3 regions of the Yersinia antarctica genome follow, and region 3 is predicted to be linked to each of the others. Evidence: predicted binding sites of a transcription regulator. Region 3 holds the regulator's gene; each other region holds the start of a gene.

Region 1 (4,964 bases), 4.3 Mb from region 3:
GCATTAACCAATCGCCCAGCCAGATTCCTTCAATATAAGGGCCGACAAATACGCACACCATGATAGCAGCGATACCGACATAAGAAGCGCCCTTCATGCTGCCAGTCATGCGCTCCCATAAGCCAACGCAGATAGCGATAGGGATTGTCATGAACACGGCGAAAGTACCCCAAGGGTTACGTTCCAGTGCATGTACCACCACCATCGACAACCCGGCCATGGTAATAGTAATGATGAACAACATTGCCAGACCGGTACACCAGCCAGCAACCGGACCAAGCTCTGATTTTGCCACTTCCGACAGGGATTTCCCCTGATGTTTCATGGAAGCAAACAGCACAACCGTATCGTGAACCGCGCCGCCGATCACACAACCGATCAGCAACCACAGAAAACCAGGTAAATAACCATATTGGGCTGCCAGCACAGGGCCGACCAATGGACCAGCCGCAGCGATTGCCGCAAAGTGGCTACCAAAGTTCACCCATTTTTTAGTTGGAACGTAATCTTTACCATCTTCGAAGGTGTGGGAAGGTGTTACTTCACTGTCATCGACGCGCAAAACCTTACGAACAAAAAAGATACCGTATAAACGGTAGCAGATCATAAGGATACACGCTGAAGCGATAACAAAGGTAATCGCATGTTGCATGAGCATTCTCTCCAGGGAATTTGTCAGGCGTTAACATACGCCTGACCCCTAAGAGAAATATCAGCGATCTGGTTAAGCGGTAGTTTGTATCATTAAGCGGTTAAAAAGAGCCACCCAGTGGTGACTCAATATCATAAAGATCAGAAAGAGTGCGGGTAGATAAACCACTACTCTAAAAAATAGGACTGTAACTTTTTGCGCTCAGCGCTACCCAGGCCGAACTCCTGTTGCAACCACTGTTCACGACTACCATAACGCTGTTGAATACTACGCAGAGCAGTTTGAATAAACTCTTCTTTGGCCGATAAGACAAAAGCGAATTGCCCTAACGCTTGGTCATTCAGTTTGAGTGCCAACTCTGCCAGCATATGCTCACGGAAAGGGGCCAGAGTGGTTTCAGTCAACAGATAATCTTCCAATACCGTCGATTCATCGGCACCCAAGGCAAATAACACCAGTGCAGAACCAATACCAGTACGGTCTTTCCCGACAGCACAATGTTGTACCACACCCGCAGCAGCATGCTCCGAAGATGCGCAATTTTGCAACAATCCAACCAGTTGTTTATAGGCTTGATTATTAAAAGGCAGCCGGCGATAAAGCTCTAACATAAAACCACGGGCATCAAATGCCGCTAATGTCTCGTTAGTCAGTTTTTCCAAATTGGCATTGACTTCACTGCTCAGCGGGTTGGCCGGAATATTGTGATAACTGGCGCCAGTCCACACCACATCTGGTTTAGCCTGAACTTCATCGGCATCGCGATAATCAAGAATTTGAGCGACGGAGCCACTACTGAGGAAATCACAATCTCTGGTACTTAAGCGGTCGAGTGAACCTGAGCGGAACAGCAATCCGCGCTTGATACGCCGCCCATCAGCAGCCTGATTACCGCCAAGGTCACGAAAATTAATACCGCCATCAAGTGCGATTAGGGAGGGATGGGATAGAGCAGTTTTCGTCATATTTTCCTCTTATTATTGTTCTTTATAAGAGTGATGACCTTAGCAGATAAACCGGAAAAATAAAAAACGGGCCAGAAGACTGACCCGATAACAGACAGTTTGTTGACTCGCCAATCGTCGCTATTAGCTCAGACGGCGGGCCTAGATCAAATGACGAGCTGCTTCTACCACAATTTTCACCGCGTCACTTTCAGTCGCTTTCATAGTTTCTTCGTTTGGGATCTCTTGCTGGGTGCGATTTACAATTACCCCTGCGACCATGCCGGCACGCAAGCCCTGGCTGGCACACATGGTGAGCAAGGTTGCAGATTCCATTTCATAATTCATCACGCCCATAGATTGCCATTCTTCCATGGAGCCTTTAAAACGGCTGACAACACGACCAGAGAAGGTGTCATAACGCTCCTGCCCCGGATAGAAGGTATCGGAAGAGGCGGTCACACCAATATGAGTAGTCGCCCCCACTGATTTGGCAGCATTAACTAATGCAGTGGTGCAGGTAAAGTCAGCCACTGCTGGGAACTCCATCGGCGCAAAGTGCAGGCTGGCTCCGTCTAAACGTACAGCGGCGGTGGTAACCAACACATCACCAACATTAATATGTGGCTGAATAGCACCAGTGGTACCAATACGTAGGAAAGTCCGTACACCAAGCTGTGCCAGCTCTTCAACCGCAATAGAAGTCGATGGGCCACCGATACCCGTTGAGCAGACGATCACTGCTTTGCCATCCAATTCGGCGCGCCACGAAGTAAATTCACGATGAGAGGCCAAATGTACTGGGTTATCCATCAATTTAGCGATTTTCTCAACACGCTGTGGATCACCCGGAACGATAGCCAGAGTCGCCCCTTGCAGATCATTTTTAGTCAGGCCCAAGTGAAAAACGTCAGATTTAGCCATGTGTGAGAGTCCTCTTTCATGAGAGATGTTGTAGGGAGGTGCAAAGAAATACTTTACTCAAAATTATCACTTTATTTCGTGATGACAGTCACCTTGCCAAAAGAAATGAATTACACGATACATTTTAAATGTGACAAAAATCACATTTAATGGCAGTTAAGACTATTTTTTAGACAAAGCTGGCGAGAAATGACAATTATACCCAAGCTGATTACAGTTGCAGCTAACACCACTGCAACGCCAAGTACGAAAGGTATATTTCTCTATAAGCAGGAATGATAGACCAATATCCTGCTATCAATTGCTAACTGCTATCAATTGCTAACTTCTATCGATTGTTAAACTCTATCAACTATTAGTCTGAGTTATAAAATTCAAGATATGAATCACCAAAAATTATAATTACAAAAAACCTGATCTCATTAATCTCAAAGATTACCTATAGTTAAACTCGGCAATAGCAAAAATCGGGGAGTAATGGGTAATTCAACTCGGTAATTTTTTCTCATATCGCAAGGAGACTACAGTGAAAACTGATCAACTTATGACTCCCAGGCAGGCGGCAGACGGTTTCACCTCTGCGGTAGGCCCACTGGCCTCGACGACCCGCCATACCGATCAACAAGGTATTCACTGCACAGAAACCACCATTCCGTCTCAGGGCGATGAATTACCGGCCTATATTGCCAAACCGGCCCAGCAAAACGGGTCATATCCGGTGGTTATTGTCGTGCAAGAAATCTTTGGCGTACATGAGCATATTCAGGATATCTGCCGCAGACTAGCTAAACAGGGGTATCTGGCCATTGCACCTGAGCTGTTCTTCCGCCAAGGCGATGCCAAAGAATATGATGACATCAATGCATTAGTGAAAAATCTGGTGGGTAAAGTGCCAGACCGTCAGGTTATGGTGGATCTTGATCATGCAGCGCATTGGGCATCACGCCATGGTGGGGATACCAGTAAACTGGCCATTACCGGATTTTGCTGGGGTGGACGGATTGCGTGGTTGTATGCGGCCCATAACCCACAGTTAAAAGCGGCAGTGGCTTGGTATGGCAAACTGGTCGGTGAAAAAACCTTACTGTTACCCAAATCTCCGGTTGATGTCGCGATTGATCTCAATGCTCCGGTGCTAGGGTTGTATGGCGGCAAAGATGGCAGTATTACGCAAGAACATATCGATACTATGCGTCAGGCATTACGTGCAGCAAATGCCGATGCAGAAATCATTGTTTATCCAGATGCTGGGCATGCTTTTAATGCTGACTACCGCCCAAGTTATCACGCCGAATCCGCACTGGATGGCTGGCAGCGGATGCTCGATTGGTTTGATCAACATGGTGTTGCCGCCAATCCCATATCTGAATAAGTGAAATAACGGCAATAAAAAGGGCGCGAGATGCGCCCAGAATTTAACGATTAGACTGAGATAGCATCAGAGTTGTTCTGCACGCAAACGCTGCGCAGCCAGTACCATGTTTGCCAGTGCCTGACGGGTTTCTGGCCAGCCACGCGTTTTCAAACCACAATCCGGGTTAACCCACAAACGTTCTGCCGGGATACGTTGAGCGGCTTTACGTAGTAATGCTTCAATCCACTCCACACTTGGCACATTCGGCGAGTGAATATCATAAACGCCGGGCCCAATTTCATTCGGGTAAGCAAAATCTTCGAATGATTCGAGCAATTCCATATCTGAACGAGAGGTTTCGATGGTAATCACATCAGCATCTAGCGCAGCAATGGAATCCATGATGTCATTAAACTCGCAATAACACATATGAGTATGAATCTGGGTGTCATTCTGCGCGACAGCCGCATTCAGTTTAAAGGCATCGATGGCCCATTGTAGATACGCTTGCCAATCGGCACGGCGCAGGGGTAAGCCTTCACGCAGCGCAGGCTCATCAATCTGGATGATACCAATACCGGCTTTCTCCAGATCTTCCACTTCATCACGCAGCGCCAGTGCAATTTGTTTGGCGATGGTTTCACGGCTAACATCTTCGCGCGGGAATGACCAACACAGGATAGTGACCGGGCCGGTCAACATGCCTTTTACTGGTTTGTCCGTCAGCGATTGAGCATATTTGGCCCATTCAACCGTGATAGCTTGCGGGCGGCTGATGTCACCAATAATCACTGGCGGCTTAACACAACGGGAACCGTAGCTCTGCACCCAACCATTTTGGGTAAAAACGAATCCATCCAGATGTTCGCCAAAATATTCAACCATATCATTACGTTCTGCTTCACCATGAACCAATACGTCCAGACCTAAACGCTCCTGTTCAGCAATGGCTTGCTTGATATGTTCGCTGATACCGGTGCGGTAGTTTTTCCCATCCAAACGGCCTTGCTTGAAGTCCAGACGCAGGCCACGGATCTCAGTAGTTTGCGGGAATGAACCGATAGTGGTGGTTGGCCAGGCCGGTAAGTTA
Region 2 (4,964 bases), 2.1 Mb from region 3:
AAATAAGGTGACAAAGCTGCCCATTATCAGAAAACCTTCGGCAAACAGCAGTGGTAAGCCTGGGTCACGCCAGTGCAGCTTGAAATTAATCACCAGTGTTCTAGGGCGTAACGACGTTGGGCGGAAATGTTTAGACGGCGGGAGAATTCGCCAAAACATGCAAGCGGCAGCTAAAGCAAACAACCCAATAACCGCCAGTGCAATACGCCAGGAAAAGAAGTCACTCAACACCCCCGTCACCAGGCGGCCACTCATCCCTCCAATGGAATTGCCGCTGATATACAAGCCCATGGAGAGTGCGACAAAACTTGGATGAATCTCCTCACTGAGGTAGGTCATGGCCACAGCAGCAACGCCGCTTAAGGACAGACCAATCAATGCCCGCATCAACAAAATCCCTTGCCAACTGGTCATAAAGGCACAAATTAAAGTACAGATAGCCGCCAGCATTAGCGCAACGACCATGACCGACTTACGTCCAATGGCATCGGAAAGTGGACCGGTAAACATCAGGCCAAACGCTAACATGCCGGTGGCGGCTGAAAGCGATAAGCTGCTGCCCGCAGGTGAGATATTAAAGTCTTGAGATAACAGTGGCAGGATGGGTTGTACACAATAGAGCAGGGCGAATGTAGCTAATCCTGCTGAAAAGAAAGCCAGTGTCACACGGATAAATTCTGGTGTACCACGTTGAATATATGGCCGTTTAGTTAAACGTGTAACCTCGGGAAGCGGAACTAACGAAGTTGCACCATCGTGTGCTGCGGATGTCGGCGCTACGGTGGTCGTAGTGCGCAAAGAGGTGGTCACGGTATTTCCTTATCAATAACCCAATTAAAGACTGTCTGTTTCGATTTAGCCACTATTTAGCTTAATGAGAAGAGCATAGAAATAGCTGAGTTTTTTGTCTAATATATTAATTATTATAAATGAGACTTTAAACATATCAATGGAGCGCAATGAGTATTGAACTCAGACATTTACGTTATTTCATTGCCGTAGCAGAAGAATTGCACTTTGGTAGGGCGGCAGAGCGCTTGCGCATTTCTCAGCCACCACTCAGCCAGCAAATTCAGAGTTTGGAAGAGCAAATTGGTGCCCGACTCTTGGCGCGTAACAACCGTAATGTCAGCCTGACCCAAGCCGGCTCCTTGTTTTTAAAGGAGTCTTACCAAATTTTAGCCCAAGTGCATTCGGCAGCGGAAAAAGCGGGGCGTTTGCATCGCGGAGAATCCGGCGAACTGACTATCGGTTTTACTTCATCGGCACCTTTTATTAGCACGGTATCTAAAAATTTACAGGCATTCCGGCAACTGCATCCTCAAGTGCATATCAAAATGCGGGAAGTTAACAGTAGACAGCAAATTGAACCTTTACTGGATGGGCGGCTTGATCTTGGCGTAATGCGCAATACACGATTGCCGGAGGCACTGCAATATCGTCTGTTGTTACGTGAACCTTTGGTTGCCGTTGTCCACGAAAAAAGCCCCTTAGCGGCTTTACCTTCGGGGAGTGTTAAATTTAGCTCACTGGCAGAACAACCCTTTGTTTTCTTTTCGCGTGAAGTGGGTACTGCCCTGTATGATGAAATCCTCGCACTATTAACCCGCGCGGGTATCACGCCTTATATTACGCAAGAAGTAGGAGAGGCGATGACCATCGTCGGTTTGGTGTCCTCTGGTTTGGGCGTGTCGATACTGCCTGCCTCATTTACCCGAGTAAAAGTGGATGGGGTGAAATATTTACCTTTGGCTGAACCTGATGCCACCACCGAAGTGTGGTTGGTTAATCATAAACATCGGCCAGTAACCGCCCCAGCAGAAGCGTTGATTCGCTTGATGGTTAAGGATACTCAAGCGACGCCAGCCAACTGACTCCGTATAAATAACCAGCAGTAAAGCCAGGAAAACCGGTGATTATGTGCAGTAAATCACATAACTAATCAAATAGTTGACGGCATATACTAAAAGCCCCAACATAGCCGATAATCTTTATTTAGAAGCGCGAAAAATACTCGGTTGGCAGAGAAGGAGCCGGTTCAGTGATAACGGATGGACAGCCTGGGCACATTGATCAAATCAAGCAGACCAATGCAGGAGCCGTTTATCGGCTGATTGATTTGTTCGGCCCAATATCCCGTATTGAACTGTCTAAACGGGCGCAACTGGCCCCGGCCAGTATCACGAAGATTGTGCGGGAACTGGTTGAGGCTCATCTGGTCAAAGAGACCGAATATCAAGATATTGGCAGCCGTGGGCGGCCTGCCATTGGTTTAGTTCTTGATACCGAAGCTTGGCATTATGTCTCTGGGCGTATCAGTCGCGGTTCTATTACTCTCGCCTTGCGTGATCTCAGCAGTAAACTGGTGGTTGAGGATCAAATTCCGTTACCGGATAGTCATCCTGAACCGCTACTTAATCGTATTCTCAATGAAGTTGATCAATTCTTTATTCGGCATCAAGACAAGCTTGAGCGGTTAACTGCGATTGCAATTACTATGCCTGGCATCATTGATGCCCCGGCGGGTATTGTGCATAAAATGCCGTTTTATGATGTTGATGAGATGCTGCTTGGCCCAGCACTGGAACAGCGCACGGGATTACCTGTCTATCTACAACACGATATTTGCGCCTGGACGATGGCCGAAGCACTGTATGGTGCTTCACGTGGCTGTCAGAATGTCATCCAAGTGGTGATTGATCATAACGTCGGTGCTGGTGTTATCACTGCCGGAAGGGTATTGCACGCAGGTAGTCGTAGCGTAGTGGAGATTGGTCATACTCAGGTGGATCCCTACGGCAAGCGCTGTTATTGCGGTAATCATGGCTGCCTTGAGACAGTTGCCAGTATCGAGAATATGTTGGAAATTGCCCAGCAACGATTAAATGGTTCAATGAGTTCGCTATTACACAGTTCTCCACTGAATGTTGAATCTTTATGTGATGCGGCGCTGGCGGGCGATCAGTTAGCTAAAGATATTATTCTGGGCGTTGGCCACAGTGTTGGCCGAATTATTGCCATTATGGTCAATTTATTTAACCCGGAAAAAATTCTGGTCGGTTCCCCATTAAATAAAGCCGCATCTATTCTACATCCGGCAATTGCGTCATGTATTCGTCAACAAGCACTACCTGCTTACAGTGAGAATATTCTGGTTGAACCTACAGCATTTTTTAATCAGGGCACAATGCCAGGAGCTGCATTAGTAAAAGAAGCGTTATATAACGGTTCATTATTGGTGAAGTTGCTGCAAGGGTAAGGTATTAACACTAATAATTATGGGTTAATTATTAGTGGGTATGTACGATGTATTCCTCCTATTATTTGGTGTTATCCGTTAAAAACCTCTCTCAGTTCGGCAAAACCTTGCGCTAACGCAAGCTGTCTGTTGTCGGCATCGCCTAGACTTTTATCCATGTTGCCAATTTCGCTAATGTTAGGCGGAAAGACTTGAGTCTAAGTGGCCAGATTGCGGAGTATTGTTATGTTAACGCGTGTATTTGTGACGGGTACCGACACTGCTGTCGGTAAAACCGTGGTGTCACGGGCCTTACTTCAGGCCTTAAGCCAAAATGGCAGAACAGCGGTAGGCTATAAGCCGGTAGCGACAGAAAGTAAAGAGACACCTGAAGGGTTGCGTAATCAGGATGCACTTATTTTGCAGGCTTCATCCTCTATAAATTTGGATTATCAGGAAGTTAATCCATTCCCGCTGCAAGGGGATGTTATCCATGCCTGCACGGATACGCTGATTAATTACGGTGCAATGACCGAAGGATTACAACGTTTATCCGCCAAAGCCGATACGGTTGTGGTCGAAGGTTGTGGTGGCTGGAAAGTTATGATGAATGACCAGCGTTTCTATTCTGATTGGGTGATACAGGAACAATTGCCGGTTATTTTAGTCGTCGGAATTAAATTAGGTTGCATCAATCATGCATTATTAACAGCACAAGCCATTATCAACGATGGATTACCCTTATTGGGATGGGTCGCAAATCGAATTAATCCCGGATTAGCTCATTACGCCGAAACAATTGCTATGCTACGCGAACGGTTACCTGCGCCACAATTAGGGCAATTACCTTATCTTCCTCATCCAGAAGAGAAGCCGCTGGCGAAATATTTAGATTTGACGGCGATCGGCTGATCATCTATTTATCCCTTTGGGCTGATTAAATTAATAGTGGCTATCCACTATTGCATTAGTTGCCTATTTTAGCGTGAATGATATACCGAAATCGGACGCAACCATCGGGCTATTGTTGTTGAAATAACACAGGATAATAGTAATCCTGGGAGTAGGGTGTATTCGCCCGTCATTTCGCAAACCATTAATGCCGCCATGATAGGGGCATGAGTGGTCGCAGCCAATAGAGTCGCCATACCGGTCAGTGCCATCAACAACGCAATATTGTCACCAAGAGCTGGCCACCAGGCAAACATCTGCCCACATAACATGCCTAACGCGGCCCCAACAAACAAGGTCGGGGTGAATACCCCGCCCGGAGCACCTGAACCGCTACTGGCTAATACAGCCAACAATTTGCATATCAATATACCTGCAATCAATAAAACCCCTGGCGGAGCTGTCAACAGTGACTGCACCACACTGTAGCCATTGCCCCAGACCTCAGGGAAAATCAGCGATAATAGCCCGACAATTATCCCCCCCAGCGCAAGCTGTAATGGGGGAGAAAGATTCAGCGAGCGGAAAGCATAGCCACTGGCGGCCATCCCTTTTAAAAACAAGGGGCCACAGAAGCCAGCCAGCAAGCCTAATAGTGCCATCAGTAAATATTGTATTGGCCACGGTGATGGTAGCGCTTGCACTTGATAAAGGGTTTCCTGGCCACCGTGTAGCAGGTTGGTGGTGAGCAATGCACTGACGGCAGCGATCACTACTGGCCCAAGTGAGGCCAGCATCAACGTACCAAACAGAATTTCCGCAATAAATAGACTGC
Region 3 (4,964 bases):
GCACCACTGATGCTTGAACCCTGTGCTAATCGTATGGAGCAAGGTTTCTCCCGAGTCTATCAGCATTATTTACTGGGCCAACTAAAGTTAAATGCCACGCGTAAGCTTTTGCATTACCCCGGAAGTCTGCCTTTGGATCTGGCTCAATTGAAAGGGTTGCGGCGAATCAGAGATTTTGATGATGTCATTACTGCTAAAATTCATGGTTTTAATGATGCCGTTGATTATTATCGCCGTTGCAGCGCCCTGCCGCTATTGCCGCAGATTACGACTCCGCTGCTGATCATTCATGCCAAAGATGATCCGTTTATGACGGCTGAAGTTATCCCGGATCTCAGCGAGTTACCGGCCAATATTGACTATCAGTTAACCGAACATGGCGGTCACGTTGGTTTCGTCAGTGGCTCATTGAAACACCCACAAATGTGGCTGGAACAACGTATTCCGGCCTGGCTTTCCCCTTATCTGGAGCAACAGCAATGATAGTTCCCTGGCAGCAAGTTGACGGTGAAACGCTGGATAACTTACTTGAAGCCTTTGTGTTACGTGAAGGTACCGATTACGGCGAGCATGAGCGCTCATTAGCGCAAAAAGTCGAGGATGTGCGCCGCCAGTTGATCAGCGGTGAAGCCATATTGGTGTGGTCCGAATTACATGAAACCATCAATATTATGCCGCGCAGCGCATTTCGCGCCGGAGCAGAAGAGCAGCAATAGTCCTCTCGCTGTTACGAAGACATTGGCTGAAACAGGGTGACAAGCCCGCCACTTTGCCCTAAAAATAATCATCAACGATAAAAAAACAGGCGATTGCAGCCCAGTCACTGAAGATCTAACCCCCATGGAGTTACAGCTAATATGTCGACTAAACATCCGGTTATAGCCGTTACCGGCTCAAGTGGCGCAGGGACAACCACCACTAGCCTGGCGTTCCGTAAGATCTTTCAGCAATTGAATATTCGCGCAGCGCAAATTGAAGGTGACAGTTTCCATCGCTATACCCGCCCTGAGATGGATGCCGCCATCCGTAAAGCACGAGATCAAGGCCGACATATCAGCTATTTTGGCCCCGAAGCCAATGACTTTGGCCAGTTGGAGCAAAGTGTGTCGGAATACGGTGAACACGGCACTGGCTGTTCACGTAAGTATTTACATACCTATGATGAAGCGGTGCCATACAACCAAATTCCCGGCACGTTTACCTCGTGGGAAGCATTACCACAACCCACCGACGTGCTGTTTTATGAAGGGCTGCATGGCGGCGTGGTGACTGAACATCATGATGTGGCGAAACACGTCGATCTGTTGGTGGGCGTGGTACCTATCGTCAATCTGGAGTGGATTCAGAAATTAGTACGCGATACCGGCGAACGCGGCCATTCGCGTGAAGCGGTGATGGATTCCGTAGTGCGCTCCATGGATGATTATATCAACTACATTACGCCGCAGTTCTCACGCACTCATATCAACTTCCAGCGCGTGCCAACCGTTGACACATCAAATCCGTTTGCTGCCAAAGCGATTCCGTCACTGGATGAAAGCTTTGTGGTTATTCATTTCCGGGGTTTGGATCAAATTGATTTCCCTTACTTACTGGCGATGTTGCAAGGATCATTTATCTCTAATATCAATACATTGGTGGTACCCGGCGGAAAAATGGGGCTGGCAATGGAGCTGATTATGGCGCCGCTAGTGCAGCAGTTGCTGGAAGGGGAGAAAATCGGTTAATCTCCTTCATTCTTGAAGCCGCAGTATAGCAATGGCTGGAGAGAAAAAAATAATTTGACTCTATCCCAACCCAAAGTAATTGGAGCTGCAGGTAGGCAGCAAACGAACTCATCCCGATGAGCTTACATAAGTAAGTGATTCGGGTGAGCGAACGCAGCTAACAACCCTGCAGCTTCAAGTACGAAGGGTTTGCTTAGGCGATGTCACGGATCTCAAAACTGTGGGTAATCGTCGCCGCTTTACCCAACATCAGTGAGACGGAGCAATACTTTTCTGCTGACAGCTCAACGGCTCGTTCCACAATTTTGTCGGTCAGACCTTTGCCGCTGACAATAAAATGCAGGTTGATTTGCGTAAATAGACGCGGTGCCTCTTCGCGACGCTGCGAGGTTAATGTCACTTCGCAATCACGCACATCATTGCGGCCTTTTTGTAAAATAGAGACCACATCAATCGCGCTACAACCGCCTGCTGACATTAATAACATTTCCATCGGACTCGGTGCTTTGTCTCCAGCATTACCGTCCATCAACACCTGATGACCTGATGCCGATTCACCCAAAAATGTCAGCCCCTCAACCCACTTTACACGTGCCTGCATAACTCTTGCTCCCGGTTAAATTTTCTGATCCAGACTACCCTTTCATTTACAAACTGGCAATGTAACCCGATGTTCATCATGCTGAAGCGATACAACACAAGACACTGGCTTCATCCTGTGCTACAAACAGAACCGAAAGTGTTGTTTCTAGAATTAAATAGGGTAGCTTCTCAATACTCAGTGGAGGGTTTCTACCCGGTACGTATCTTGGCTATACCTTTCGGCAGTTGAGCAAATTAATATGCTACGAGAAAGTGTATTTTATAAGCACGCCGTACAGGGAACTCTGAGCCCTGTTATGTTAGGCAGCGATAACAACAGAGGATAACAGCGAATGGTTCTCGGCAAGCCACAAACAGACCCGACTCTCGAATGGTTCCTGTCTCATTGCCATATCCACAAATATCCATCGAAGAGTACGCTGATTCACCAAGGTGAAAAGGCCGAAACGCTTTACTACATCGTGAAAGGCTCCGTTGCGGTGCTTATCAAAGATGAGGAAGGTAAAGAGATGATTCTCTCCTATCTTAATCAGGGAGATTTCATCGGCGAACTTGGATTATTTGAAGAAGGCCAAGAACGTAGCGCCTGGGTTAGAGCAAAAACCGCCTGTGAAGTGGCTGAAATTTCTTACAAAAAATTCCGTCAGCTGATTCAGGTCAATCCAGATATTTTAATGCGCCTATCTTCACAGATGGCGAGTCGCTTACAGATTACATCTGAGAAAGTGGGCAACCTTGCTTTCCTTGATGTGACTGGGCGTATTGCACAAACGCTGCTTAATCTGGCAAAACAACCTGATGCCATGACCCACCCAGATGGGATGCAGATTAAAATTACCCGCCAGGAAATTGGTCAGATAGTTGGCTGCTCCCGCGAAACCGTGGGGCGGATACTAAAAATGCTGGAAGATCAAAACCTGATCTCCGCACACGGTAAAACGATTGTCGTCTACGGCACCCGTTAATTCCCCCTAAACTGGTGCCGATACTGTCGGCATCAGTTTTTTAATCTTTTGTGATCAATAAATTTCTGGGGCCTTTATGAAATGGCAACGGCTTATTTATCATCCTGAAGTTAATTACGCACTACGCCAAACATTAGTGCTCTGCCTGCCTGCAGCATTAGGGTTCGCTCTCGGCGAACTTCGGCTGGGCTTGATGTTTTCTCTGATACCCGCCTGTTGCAACATTGCCTCACTGGATACACCACACCAACATTTTTTCCGGCGTCTGCTGGTCGGCGGCGCGCTGTTTACTGTGAGTAGCTTCCTAACCCAGCAACTGCTGCTATGGGGTATTCCGTTGCCTGCTGTCATGCTCAGCCTGGCATTAGTTCTAGGAGTGAGTGGGGCGATTAGCCAATTGAATGGCCATTTGTTACCCGCGGCACTGATTGCTGCTATTTTCAGCCTCAGCATGGTGGGCCGCGCTCCGATCTGGCAAGCCCCGTTGCTGTGTGCCGTAGGGACACTGTGGTATGGGGTGTTTAACGGGTTATGGTTCCGACTCTGCAAGGATCAACCGATTCGCGAACCTTTGAGTCAGCTTTATCGCTTACTAGCCGATTATTGTGACACCAAATACAGCCTGTTTGCTCAGCACCTTGAGCCGGAAAAATCGATACCGCCGCTGCTGGACAGACAACAGGCGATTATGGACAAGATTAATCAGCTTTATCAGCAATTTAATCTGATTCATAACACCACGAAGAAAGAACAAAAACGGTTGTTGGGATTGTTCCAAATGGCTCTCGATTTGCAAGAGCACATTACTGCGGCCCTGATTCAGCCAGAAAAAGCACAAGAGTTAATGGAGCAGACACAGATTGAGAGCGTGATACGCCGTAATTGCCAGAAAATCTCAGCTCAAATGCGCAGCATCGCCAACGACATTCTCTATCACCACCATGCTGATGAGCATTTCACTGCCGATGATGGTCTGACAGAACTGGCAAGCATCGCACAGGCACACCCAGACAACCCGGTCGCACAATTCTACTACTACCATATCAGCCACGTGACCCAGCTATTGAGTGACCGGCGACCACTGTATGACCGTGACCTGATGTCCAGCCAACAACCACAACCTTTCTGGCCGGCGTTGATCAGCTATCTGTCGTTCAAATCAGGTGCACTGCGGGAAGCGGCTCGTCTGGGCGTAACACTGGCAGCAGGTAGCTATATCGGTAACTTAATTCATCTACCCAAACCTTATTGGATTTTGCTTACTGTGATGCTGGTAACGCAGAACGGTTATAACGCCACCAAGGTACGAATCCATCACCGTGCACTCGGCACCTTGATTGGGCTGATATTGGCAGCTGGTCTATTGCATCTGCCAATGCCAGAGGGTGCCACCCTTGGCATTATGCTGCTCATTACCCTTGCCGCTTATCTGGTTCAACGTAAAAACTACGGGCTATCTGTTGTTGGCAGAACCATAACCGCAGTCTATATCTTGCAATTATTGACCGGAGAAGGCGCTGACTTCTTGGTTCCGCGATTGCTAGATACCTTAATTGGCTGCGCATTGGCCTTTGCCAGCGCCCTATGGCTGTGGCCTCAGTGGCAGAGCGGTTTACTGCGTAAGAATGCCCATCAGGCGCTAGAGGCATATCAGAAGATTTTGCGCTTG

The links. Region 3 encodes CRP, which controls carbon source genes, mostly activating them, when cyclic AMP is high. Its sites were predicted from a motif close to ATGTGANNNNNNTCACAT; they were not measured.
Positions count from the first base shown of each region.
Region 1: the regulator CRP is predicted to act here: its motif matches at 2,649-2,666, upstream of udp (uridine phosphorylase).
Region 2: the regulator CRP is predicted to act here: its motif matches at 1,919-1,936, upstream of mlc (sugar metabolism global transcriptional regulator Mlc).

Region 1 covers NZ_JBSJQF010000001.1:4,597,383-4,602,346, forward strand. Annotated here, with positions in the region: gene ACWJJO_RS21210 (carbon starvation CstA family protein) at 1-652, opposite strand, end outside; gene ACWJJO_RS21215 (tyrosine-protein phosphatase) at 820-1,617, opposite strand; gene udp (uridine phosphorylase) at 1,759-2,520, opposite strand; gene ACWJJO_RS21225 (dienelactone hydrolase family protein) at 3,047-3,892, shown strand; gene metE (5-methyltetrahydropteroyltriglutamate--homocysteine S-methyltransferase) at 3,959-4,964, opposite strand, start outside.
Region 2 covers NZ_JBSJQF010000001.1:2,401,636-2,406,599, forward strand. Annotated here, with positions in the region: partial or broken gene ACWJJO_RS11085 (MFS transporter) at 1-810, opposite strand, end outside; gene ACWJJO_RS11090 (LysR family transcriptional regulator) at 960-1,874, shown strand; gene mlc (sugar metabolism global transcriptional regulator Mlc) at 2,042-3,259, shown strand; gene bioD (dethiobiotin synthase) at 3,485-4,150, shown strand; gene clcB (voltage-gated ClC-type chloride channel ClcB) at 4,219-4,964, opposite strand, start outside.
Region 3 covers NZ_JBSJQF010000001.1:283,171-288,134, reverse strand. Annotated here, with positions in the region: gene ACWJJO_RS01140 (hydrolase) at 1-483, shown strand, start outside; gene ACWJJO_RS01135 (YheU family protein) at 480-716, shown strand; gene ACWJJO_RS01130 (phosphoribulokinase) at 858-1,727, shown strand; gene ACWJJO_RS01125 (OsmC family protein) at 1,921-2,328, opposite strand; gene crp (cAMP-activated global transcriptional regulator CRP) at 2,663-3,295, shown strand; gene ACWJJO_RS01115 (YccS/YhfK family putative transporter) at 3,372-4,964, shown strand, end outside.